Regions from separate parts of the Halomonas flagellata genome, predicted to be linked through region 1. Evidence: riboswitches for the same ligand, from Rfam matches in the RefSeq annotation. Region 1 holds a riboswitch; the other holds the start of a gene.
The links. A riboswitch is a leader RNA that binds a small molecule or an ion and turns the genes downstream of it on or off. The one in region 1 is predicted to bind thiamine pyrophosphate.
Positions count from the first base shown of each region.

Region 2: linked by a shared signal. The riboswitch ahead of thiC (phosphomethylpyrimidine synthase ThiC) and the one ahead of thiE (thiamine phosphate synthase) in region 1 are both predicted to bind thiamine pyrophosphate.

Region 1 covers NZ_JAKVPY010000031.1:5,758-10,890, reverse strand. Annotated here, with positions in the region: gene dauA (C4-dicarboxylic acid transporter DauA) at 1-1,655, shown strand, start outside; TPP riboswitch at 1,767-1,867, shown strand; gene thiE (thiamine phosphate synthase) at 1,899-2,516, shown strand; gene MKP05_RS18985 (DMT family transporter) at 2,523-3,398, opposite strand; gene MKP05_RS18980 (ABC transporter substrate-binding protein) at 3,891-5,133, shown strand, end outside.
Region 2 covers NZ_JAKVPY010000014.1:20,608-25,740, forward strand. Annotated here, with positions in the region: gene MKP05_RS12545 (porin) at 1-729, shown strand, start outside; gene MKP05_RS12550 (hypothetical protein) at 740-1,066, shown strand; TPP riboswitch at 1,204-1,331, shown strand; gene tenA (thiaminase II) at 1,409-2,077, shown strand; TPP riboswitch at 2,173-2,322, shown strand; gene thiC (phosphomethylpyrimidine synthase ThiC) at 2,414-4,303, shown strand; gene MKP05_RS12565 (porin family protein) at 4,392-4,892, opposite strand; partial or broken gene MKP05_RS12570 (phosphate acyltransferase) at 5,080-5,133, shown strand, end outside.

The DNA of each region.
Region 1 (5,133 bases):
GCGACATCCTGGCCGGCGTGACCATCGGCACCGTGGCCGTGCCGCTCTCCATGGCCCTGGCGATCGCCACCGGCGTGCCTCCCCAGCACGGGCTCTACACGGCGATCGTCGCCGGCGCGATCATCGCGCTGACCGGCGGTTCACGCTTCAATGTCTCGGGTCCGACGGCGGCCTTCGTCGTCATCCTCTTCCCCATCGTCCAGCAGTACGGCCTGGGCGGCCTGCTGATCGCCTCGATGATGGCCGGGGTGATCCTGGTGGTCCTCGGCATCACCGGCATGGGGCGCCTCATCCAGTACGTGCCCTATCCGGTGGTGCTCGGCTTCACGGCGGGGATCGCGGTGGTGATCGCCGTGCTGCAGCTGCCCGACTTCCTGGGGCTGGAGGTCGAGCAGCTGGGTGAGCACTTCGTCGAGAATCTGGGACGGATCGCCGTCTCGCTGCCCGGCCTGGATCCGCTCGAGCTGGGGATCGGGGCCTTCACCCTGGGTGTCCTGCTGCTCTGGCCGCGGCTGGGGCTGCCCATCCCCGCGCCGCTGGTCGGCCTGGTGGTCGGGGCCCTGGCCGCCTACGGGGTCAACCTCTGGCTGGCCGGGTCGGGCGCGGAGGTAGAGACCATCGCCTCGCGCTTCACCTGGCAGGCACAGGGCGAGACAGGCAGTGGCATTCCCCCGATCGCGCCGAGCTTCGCGGCCCCCTGGCGGCTGCCCGGCGCGGATGGTGAGCCACTGGTGCTGGATTTCGCGCTGATTCGTGCCCTGCTGGGCCCCGCCTTCGCCATCGCCATGCTGGGGGCGATCGAGTCGCTGCTGTGCGCGATGGTGTCAGACGGACTGACCCGGACCCGGCATGACCCCAACGCCGAGCTGATCGGCCAGGGGCTCGGCAACATCGTCGCGCCGCTGTTCGGGGGCATCACCGCCACGGCCGCCATCGCCCGGACCGCCACCAACATCCGCAGCGGCGCCCGTTCGCCGATCGCGGCGGTGGTGCATGCGCTGGTGGTGCTGCTGGCGGTGGTCGCCCTGGCGGGCCTGCTGGGGCTGGTGCCGATGGCCGCGCTGGCGGCACTGCTGTTCATCGTCGCCTGGAACATGAGCGAGGCCCGGCACTTCCTCCACACCCTGCGCTCGGCCCCGCCGGGTGACGTGGCCATCCTGTTGACCTGCTTCACCCTGACCGTGCTCTTCGACATGGTGCTGGCGGTGGCCGTGGGCATCGGGCTGGCCGCCGCCCTGTTCATCCGGCGCATGTCGCTGCTGACCCAGACCCTGCGCGTCGATACCGGGTCCCATGCCCCCATCGACGAGCTGCCCGGCGAGGTCGCCCTCTACGACATCAACGGCCCGCTGTTCTTCGGCGCCGCCGAGAAGGCGCTCACCTCGCTGCACCTGGTGGACCCGAAAGTGCGGATCGTCATCCTCGACATGCATGACGTGCCGAGCATGGATGGCACCGCCATCGTGGCCCTCAAGGCCCTGATCGACGAGATGCACCGCGAGGGGGTCGCACTGGTGCTGGTCGGCCTGCCGGCGCGGATCCTCGTCAAGCTGCGCCGTGCAGGCATCCGCCGGACGGCCGGCCGGCTGACCTACTGCCGAGAGCTGGCCCACGCCCGGAAGGTGGCCCTGCGCTGGCTCGCCCGCACCGCCTGAAGGGCGGCGCCGCCGCTGACATGCAACGGTCATCCCGCCTTAAGCGATTCTTAAGACGGCGCCTCTAGACAACCTGCCTTTACAGCCAGGAAGCGGGCAGGGATAGTGGTGGCCTGACGACAGGGGCGCCGCGGCGATACCGCCACGGCTGAGACGCACCCTCGGAACCTGACCCGGATAATGCCGGCGTAGGGAGTCGTGCAGCTCCCGCCAGCCTGCACGTCCCGCGCCCGGGAGGACAGCATGCCAATCGACCTTTCCCTCTACCTGGTCACCGACCCCGGCCTCTGCGCCGACCGCGGGCTGGTGGACACGGTGGTCGCCGCCGTGCGCGGCGGCGTGACCCTGGTGCAGCTGCGCGACAAGCACGCCTCCGATGCCGAGCTGATCGACCAGGCCCGCCGCCTCAAGGCCGCACTCGCCGGCAGCGGCGTGCCACTGATCATCAACGACCGCCCCGAGGTGGCCCTGGCCGCCGGGGCCGACGGCCTGCACCTGGGCCAGGACGACGGCGACGTGGCCGCCGCCCGTGCCGCCCTGGGCGAGCGGGCGATCCTCGGGCTCTCGGTGCAGACCCACGCGCAGCTCGCTCGCCTCGATCCGGGCCCGCTGGACTACCTGGGCCTGGGCCCGGTGTTCGCCACCCCCACCAAGCACGACCACGCGCGCCCGCTGGGCTTCGACGGCCTGGCCGCGCTGGTCGCCGCCAGCCCCCTGCCCACGGTGGCCATCGGCGGCCTCAAGGCCGAGCATGCCGCGGCGGTGCGCTCGGCGGGGGCCGACGGTCTGGCGGTGATCTCGGCGATCTGCGGCCAACCCGACCCGGAGGCCGCCGCCCGGGCCTTCTTCACCCGGCACTGATGGCACTCAAGAGGTGGGGCGGCGCTTCAGGGTCGTGCGGCGGTCGTGGTAGGCGATCGCCAGGCCGCTGCCGATGATCAGCAGACTGCCGACGAAGACCCAGAGGTCGGGCATCTCGCCCCAGAACCACCAGCCCAGCAGCACCGCCCAGAGCATGGCGCTGTAGTCGAAGGGGGCCGCGATGGCCGCCGGCGCGAAACGAAACGCCAGGGTGATGCACGCCGTCGCCCCGATACCGACGATCCCCGAGCCGAGAAACCCCAGCCAGTGCCAGGGATGCGGCGTCTGCCACACCCAGGGCAGGGTGACCGTGGTCACCATCAGCGGCACCAGGGTGATGTAGAAGACCATGGCCCAGAGATGCTCGCGGCCCCCGTAGCGCCGCGAGGTGATCATCAGCAACGCATAGAAGACCGCCGCGGCCAGCATGACCAGCGCGCCGGAGTGGAAACCCTCGCCGCCCGGCCGCACCACCACCAGCACCCCGGCAAAGCCCAGCAACGAGGCCGCCAGCACTTGGCGGTCGACCCTTTCGCCGAGCAGCGGCACCGACAGCAGCGTGACGAACAGCGGCGCGGCGAAGGCGATGGCCGTGGCCTCGGCCAGCGGCAGCAGGGTCAGGCCGAGCACGAAGAAGACCATGGTGCCGGTGTAGATCAGCCCGCGGGCCAGGTGTACGCCGGGCCGGCGGGTGCGCAGCTTGCGCAGGCCGCCGCCGAAATGCGCCAGCAGCGCGATCAGCGGCAGCGACACCAGGGTACGGAAGAAGATGATCTGCAGCGGCGAATGCACCTCGCCCAGCCACTTGGCGATGGCGTCGCCGAGTGCCAGGCAGAAGACGCCCGCACACATGAACAGGATGCCCTTCAACGACGATGACATGGAGCCCTCCCCGCCCCTCCGGCTAGCCGGCGCCCAAAAAACCACCCCGCCGGTCCAGGAGGCCGACGGGGCGTGATCGTGACGTCAGGCTAGGAGGTTAGCAGACAAACGGCAACCACCGGGTCGCCGATTGCCACGCGCATGACGTTTCGCTCCCGGACTCACCGAGCCCCGGCACGCATGACAGTGCTGGCCGACGTCAGGCCCTGCGCCCGCCGCCGCGAGACACGGATGCGACCTCCAACACGCTCACCCCCAGGGGCATTGTCCCAAGCAAGAATTGTTATGTTATATAGTAACCTTTATTATTCGTGGAAGAGAGACTCGCCATGGCCGCCTGGACTGGCACGGCCGAGGCCCCGGCGGACGCGCCTGCTGCTGGCCCTGGACCCCGGCTGACCCACCCCGGATGGCTCGCCCCGGATCAGGCGACCGAACCGACGCCACCGACACCGCTTTCAACGACATACCCACCAAGGAAGACTGCAAAAGATGTTGCCTCCCCGCCCCCTACTCGCCGGCCTCGCCCTGGCCTTGAGCTCCACCGCTGCCCTGGCCGATGCCCGCAGCCTGGATATCGTCGCCCCCTGGGAGATCACCGGCGCCGACCCTGCCACCTCGGGCTATGTGTTCGGCCGCATGCGGGTCGCCGAGACCCTGGTCGACACCGACGCCGACGGCCGACCCGCGCCGGGGCTGGCCACCCGTTGGCACCAGGCCGACGATGGCCTCGGCTGGCGTTTCACCCTCCGCGACGACGCCCGCTTCCATGACGGCTCGCCGGTCACCGCCGAGGCCGTCGTCTCGAGCCTCGAGCACGCCCTGGCCAAGCCGGGCATTCTCGACTCGGCGCCGATCACCGCCATCGAGGCCGACGGCGACGAGGTGGTGATAAGCCTGGACAGCGCCTTCGCGCCGCTGCCGGCGCTGCTCGCCCACTCCACCACCCTGATCCTGGCCCCCGCGGCCTACGGCGACGATGGCCAGGTGACGGAGATGATCGCCAGTGGCCCCTACCGGGTCGAGTCCCTGGCACCGCCCCAACGGCTCACGGTGAGCCGCTTCGACGACTACTGGGGCGAGACACCCGAGATCGAACACGCCAGCTACCTGGCGGTGGGCCGCGGCGAGACCCGCGCGCTGATGGCCGAGAGCGGCGACGCCGATATCGTCTTCACCCTCGACCCGGCAAGCCTCGCGCGGCTCTCCCGCCACGACCGGCTCGACCTGCACGCCGAACCCCTGCCGCGCACCATCGTGCTCAAGACCAATGCCGGCCACCCCCTCCTCGACGACGACCGCGCCCGCCGGGCGCTGGGCCTGGCCATCGATCGCACCGGCATCGCCAGCGGCCTGCTGCGCCACCCGGAGGCCGCGGCCGCCGAGCTGTTCCCGGAAAGCCTCGGGCCCTGGCACCTGGGCCTCGAGGCCGATGCGGCCCGGGACCTCGACCGGGCCCGGGGGCTACTGGCCGAGCTGGGCTGGGAGGCGAACGGCAACGGCGTCCTCGAGCGCGACGGCGAGCCCTTCCGGCTGACCCTGCGCACCTTCGCCGACCGCCCGGAGCTGCCGCTGGTGGCCACCGCCCTGCAGGACCAGTGGCGCGAGCTGGGCGTGGATCTCGAGGTGGCGGTGGGCAACGCCAGCGAGATCCCCTCCGGCCACCGCGACGGCAGCCTCGAGCTGGGCCTGATGGCCCGCAACTACGGCCTGGTGCCCGATCCGCTGGGCACGC
Region 2 (5,133 bases), on a different contig from region 1:
GCGGCCAATGGCATCGCCGAGATCGACCTCTCCGGCACCTCGCTGATCAACTATGCCGGCGTGACGGACATCGGCGGTAGCATCGCCTTCCAGGAGGGCGGCCAGCCGTTTACCGCGAATGGCGCGGTAGGGCAAGCCAGAATCCGGGATACCTACAGCCAGTTTGACTTCGAGAGCCGCTTCGACCGGGTGCGCTACGACACGCCGAGCGTCGGCCCCTTCGACTTCGCCATCGCCACCGGGACCAAGAGTGATGACGACGACACCACCGACGCGGCAGTGCGCTACGGGGCCACCTATGCCAACGGTGCGCAGATCGCCGCAGGGCTTGGCTATTCCGCGCGTTCCAGGGGTGGCGACACGGGAACGGTGGAGACCTTCGGCGGTTCGGCTTCGCTGCTGCTTGCCAACGGCCTGAACTTCACCCTCCTCTACACTCAGCGGGAGGATGATGCCGACCTGGATGCAGACACTGTCTGGGGCAAGGTCGGCTACAAGGTGGGCCATCACGCCGTCACCGTCGACGTGGGCCAGACCAACGATCTGCTGGGCGGCGGCGCCTTCGACTCCGAGAGCACGGTGTACGGTATCGGCTATACCTATATGCCGGTCAACTGGGCAGAATTCTATGCCGGCGTGAAGCAGCATCAGCTGGACGTGTCACTGGCCAGCGTAAGCGACCCTGATGACATCAACATCGCCACCGTCGGCACCCGACTGAAGTTCTGAGGAGGCGACCTTGAAGTACGCGCAACCGCTTCTCCCAATGATTCTCACCGTGGGCCTGCTGACTGGCTGCGCCGGTCAGCCCACGGAGTTCCGTTCCGACCGGGAGACGCCAGAGGGGCCAGGCATGCTCTCCGGCGAAGAGGGAGGGTGGGTACTGTTCGGCGAGAAGCGCCGACAGCGGAGCGAAGAGTCTTCATCCGGCGGGCCACTGCCGGATGAAGGCGAGTTCCGCGAATACCAGGAGTGGAAGGAACGGGCCCGGGAGTCCGGCGAGTACGAGGAGTTCCAGGACTGGCTGCGCTGGCGTGAATATCGCCGCTGGCAGGAGGCGCAGTAGCACCTCAGCCGCCCCTTTCAGGGCATAACGGCAATCACTCAACATCTGAACGATATGATGGTAATCATTTCCAAGAAACCTTTGGATATCACGACCTAAAGGCTGGCAAGTCACGGCCAGCCTGCTAGACTGGCCTCCAACGCTTGACGGGGTGCCGGTGAATCCGGCTGAGATGGCGCAGACTGACCGCAAGGTCATCACAGCGCTGGTCCCGTGGAACCTGATCCGGTTGGTACCGGCGTAGGGAATCAGGCGGTGGGATCGGCCACGCAGCACCTTCTTCGGCCCTCCCCCTCCTTCTCCTCGCCAGTGCTCCGGATCGACGCTTCGACCGGAGGCAAGATGGGCTACCGCTTCGACGACCTGACCGCCGCCTGCCAGCACGACTGGCGCGCCTACATCGAGCACGACTTCGTGCGCGAGCTCGGCGCCGGCTCACTCGCGCATGACGCCTTTCGCCACTACCTGCAGCAGGACTACCTGTTCCTGATCCACTTCGCCCGGGCCTATGCCCTGGCCGCCTACAAGAGCCGCACCCTCGCCGACCTGCGCCAGGCCCATGAGGGGCTCAAGGCGATTCTCGACGTGGAACTCGATTTGCATGTGAGCTACTGCCGCGACTGGGGCATCGACGAGGACGACCTGGCCCGGCTGCCGGAGGCTCGGGCAACGCTGGCCTATACCCGTTATGTGCTGGACACCGGCAACCGCGGCGACCTGCTCGACCTGCACGTGGCGCTGGCCCCCTGCCTGATCGGCTACGGCGAGATCGCGGGCTGGCTGGGTGCCCAGTCTTTCACGGTACGCGGCGAGGCCAACCCCTATGACGCCTGGATCGCCATGTACGAGGGCGAGGAGTTCCAGGGCGCCATGCGCGCCGAGCTCGACTGGTTGAATGCACGCCTGGCCGACGTCACCCCGGCACGCTTCCAGGAGCTGTCGGAGGTGTTCCGCGACGCCACCCGCCTGGAGATCGATTTCTGGCAGATGGGGCTGGATCGGGCTTTCTGACCTCCAGAGGCCCCTGGCCCCAACGCCACCCTCCCGCTGGCCCTGGTCAGGCCAGCGGGTGACGTCAGACTGGTGATCACGTGATCGCCCGACCACCACGCTTGACGGGGTGCCGTTGACGACGGCTGAGATCATGCCTCCCGCCACAAGGCGACAGCATGGATCCCGTTGAACCTGAACTGGCTAATTCCCTGTTTTCAAGGACAGGAGAGGGTACCAGCGTAGGGATCAAGCGACACGCCGCCATGGCGCTCCATGCCTGGCCGCCCCTGTCCTCCCCAGCTGTCCTCCCTGACAACAACCCCAGACGTGACCATCCCCAAGGGAGAACAACCGATGAGCAAGACCCAGCACTTCCTCGCCGAGACCGCCAAGGTCGACGCCGCCGCCGTCCAGCCGCTGCCCGGTTCGCGCAAGGTCTATGTGGAGGGTACGCGTCCCGATATTCGCGTGCCCTTCCGCGAGATCGCGCTGTCGCCGACCAAGACCTCCGGTGCCGACGAGGAGAACCCGCCGCTGCTGGTCTACGACACCTCGGGCCCCTACACCGACCCCGCGGCCGAGATCGACCTGCGCCGTGGCCTGCCCGAGCTGCGTCGTGCCTGGATCGAGGAGCGCGACGACACCGAGTTCCTCGATGGGCCGACCAGCGAGTACGGGCAGCGCCGTGCCAACGACCCCATGCTCGCCCAGTTGCGCTTCGACCTGACACGCACGCCGAGGCGCGCCAAGGCCGGCCGCAACGTCACCCAGCTGCATTACGCCCGCCAGGGCATCATCACCCCGGAGATGGAATTCATCGCCCTGCGCGAGAACCAGCGCCGCCAGGCCCTGGGCACCGAGGAAGTCGAGCGCATCCTCGGCCACCAGCACCCGGGCCAGGGCTTCGGCGCCCGCCTGCCCGAGGAGATCACCCCCGAGTTCGTGCGCCGGGAAGTGGCCGAAGGCCGGGCGATCATCCCCAACAACATCAACCATCCCGAGTCCGAGCCGATGATCATCGGCCGCAACTTCCTGGTGAAGATCAACGGCAACCTGGGCAACTCGGCGGTGACCTCCTCCATCGAGGAGGAGGTGGACAAGATGACCTGGGGCATCCGCTGGGGCGCCGACACCATCATGGACCTCTCCACCGGCCAGAACATCCACGAGACCCGCGAGTGGATCATCCGCAACGCCCCGGTGCCGATCGGTACCGTGCCGATCTACCAGGCGCTGGAGAAGGTGGGCGGCGTGGCCGAGGACCTGACCTGGGAGGTGTTCCGCGACACCCTGATCGAACAGGCCGAACAGGGCGTGGACTACTTCACCATCCACGCCGGCGTGCTGCTGCGCTACGTGCCGCTGACCGCCAAGCGCGTGACCGGCATCGTCTCGCGGGGCGGCTCGATCATGGCCAAGTGGTGCCTGTTCCACCACCAGGAGAGCTTCCTCTACACCCACTTCGAGGAGATCTGCGAGATCTGCAAGCAGTATGACGTGGCCTTCTCGCTGGGTGACGGCCTGCGTCCCGGCTCGGTCGCCGACGCCAACGACGAGGCCCAGATGGCCGAGCTCAAGACCCTGGGCGAGCTGACCCACATCGCCTGGAAGCACGACGTGCAGGTGATGATCGAGGGCCCCGGCCACGTGCCCATGCACCTCGTGAAAGAGAACATGGACAAGCAGCTCGAGTACTGCGACGAGGCGCCCTTCTACACCCTCGGGCCGCTGGTCACCGACATCGCCCCGGGCTACGACCACATCACCTCCGGCATCGGCGCGGCGATGATCGGCTGGTACGGCTGCGCCATGCTCTGCTACGTGACCCCCAAGGAGCACCTCGGCCTGCCCAACAAGGATGACGTCAAGACCGGCATCATCACCTACAAGATCGCCGCCCATGCCGCCGACCTGGCCAAGGGGCATCCGGCCGCCCAGCGTCGCGACAACGCCCTGTCCAAGGCGCGCTTCGAATTCCGCTGGGAGGACCAGTTCAATCTGGGCCTCGACCCGGACACCGCGCGCGAGTACCACGACGAGACCCTGCCCAAGGACTCGGCCAAGGTGGCCCACTTCTGCTCCATGTGCGGGCCCAAGTTCTGCTCGATGAAGATCAGCCAGGAGGTGCGCGACTACGCCAGCGAGCATGGCCTCGACGGCGACCAGGAAGCGGTGATGAAGGGCATGGAGGAGCAGGCGGAGAAGTTTCGCCGCGAAGGTGGCGAGCTCTACCGGGAGGTATAAGGCTCGACGCGGGCCTTGAAACGGAATGCCCCGCCGCTACTTGGTAGCGGCGGGGCATTCTTCATACGCCGGCCCGGGCCCGCGCGGGTCAGAACCGGTAGGTCAGGCCGATGCTCGCCGCGTCGAAGTCGTGGTTCGACTTGTCGAGGTAGCGCATGAAGTCGGCGCCGATCGCCAGGTTGGGGGCGACATCGAACTCGCCGCCGGCCCCGTAGGAGAAGTCGTCCTCGCGATCGATGTCGAAGTCCACCTCGGTGTAACCCAGCAGGCCGTAGAGGCGGAACTGCGGGGAGATGGGCAGGATACCCTTGGCATAGCCGCCGACCAGGTAGTCGAGATCGGCGCCACCGTCGGAGCCACCGGTACCCAGGTGGCCTTCGACGGCGAAGTAGTCGTTGAACTGGGCGCCGCCGCGCAGGCGCAGGCCGACGCTGTCGCGATCAGGCGCCCGGTCGCGATCGAGTTCCCAGAACATGGCGTCGCCGCCGATGTAGGGCTGTATGCTCATTGGCTGCTGGGCCTGGGCGGTGGACGCGAAGGCCCCCGCGACCAGCAGGGCCGAAACAGAGGAAATGGCAAGCGTCTTCATGGAGCACCTCCATAATTAGGAAACAGCGTTTCCCTTCGCAAGCACAATTCTGGTACAGTCAGGGCTCGAACGCAAGTCCCGGCTTACCTCTGCCGCGACTGGCCCAGCAGCATGTCAGGTATCCCCACTGTCTGACGCAATGCAGCATGCGTCCGCCGTTACGGCTTCCACGACACCGGCCATGCATCGTCAGAAGGCCCCGGATTCGCCGGTGGCGGCCGCACCACGGTGTTCGTCTTCC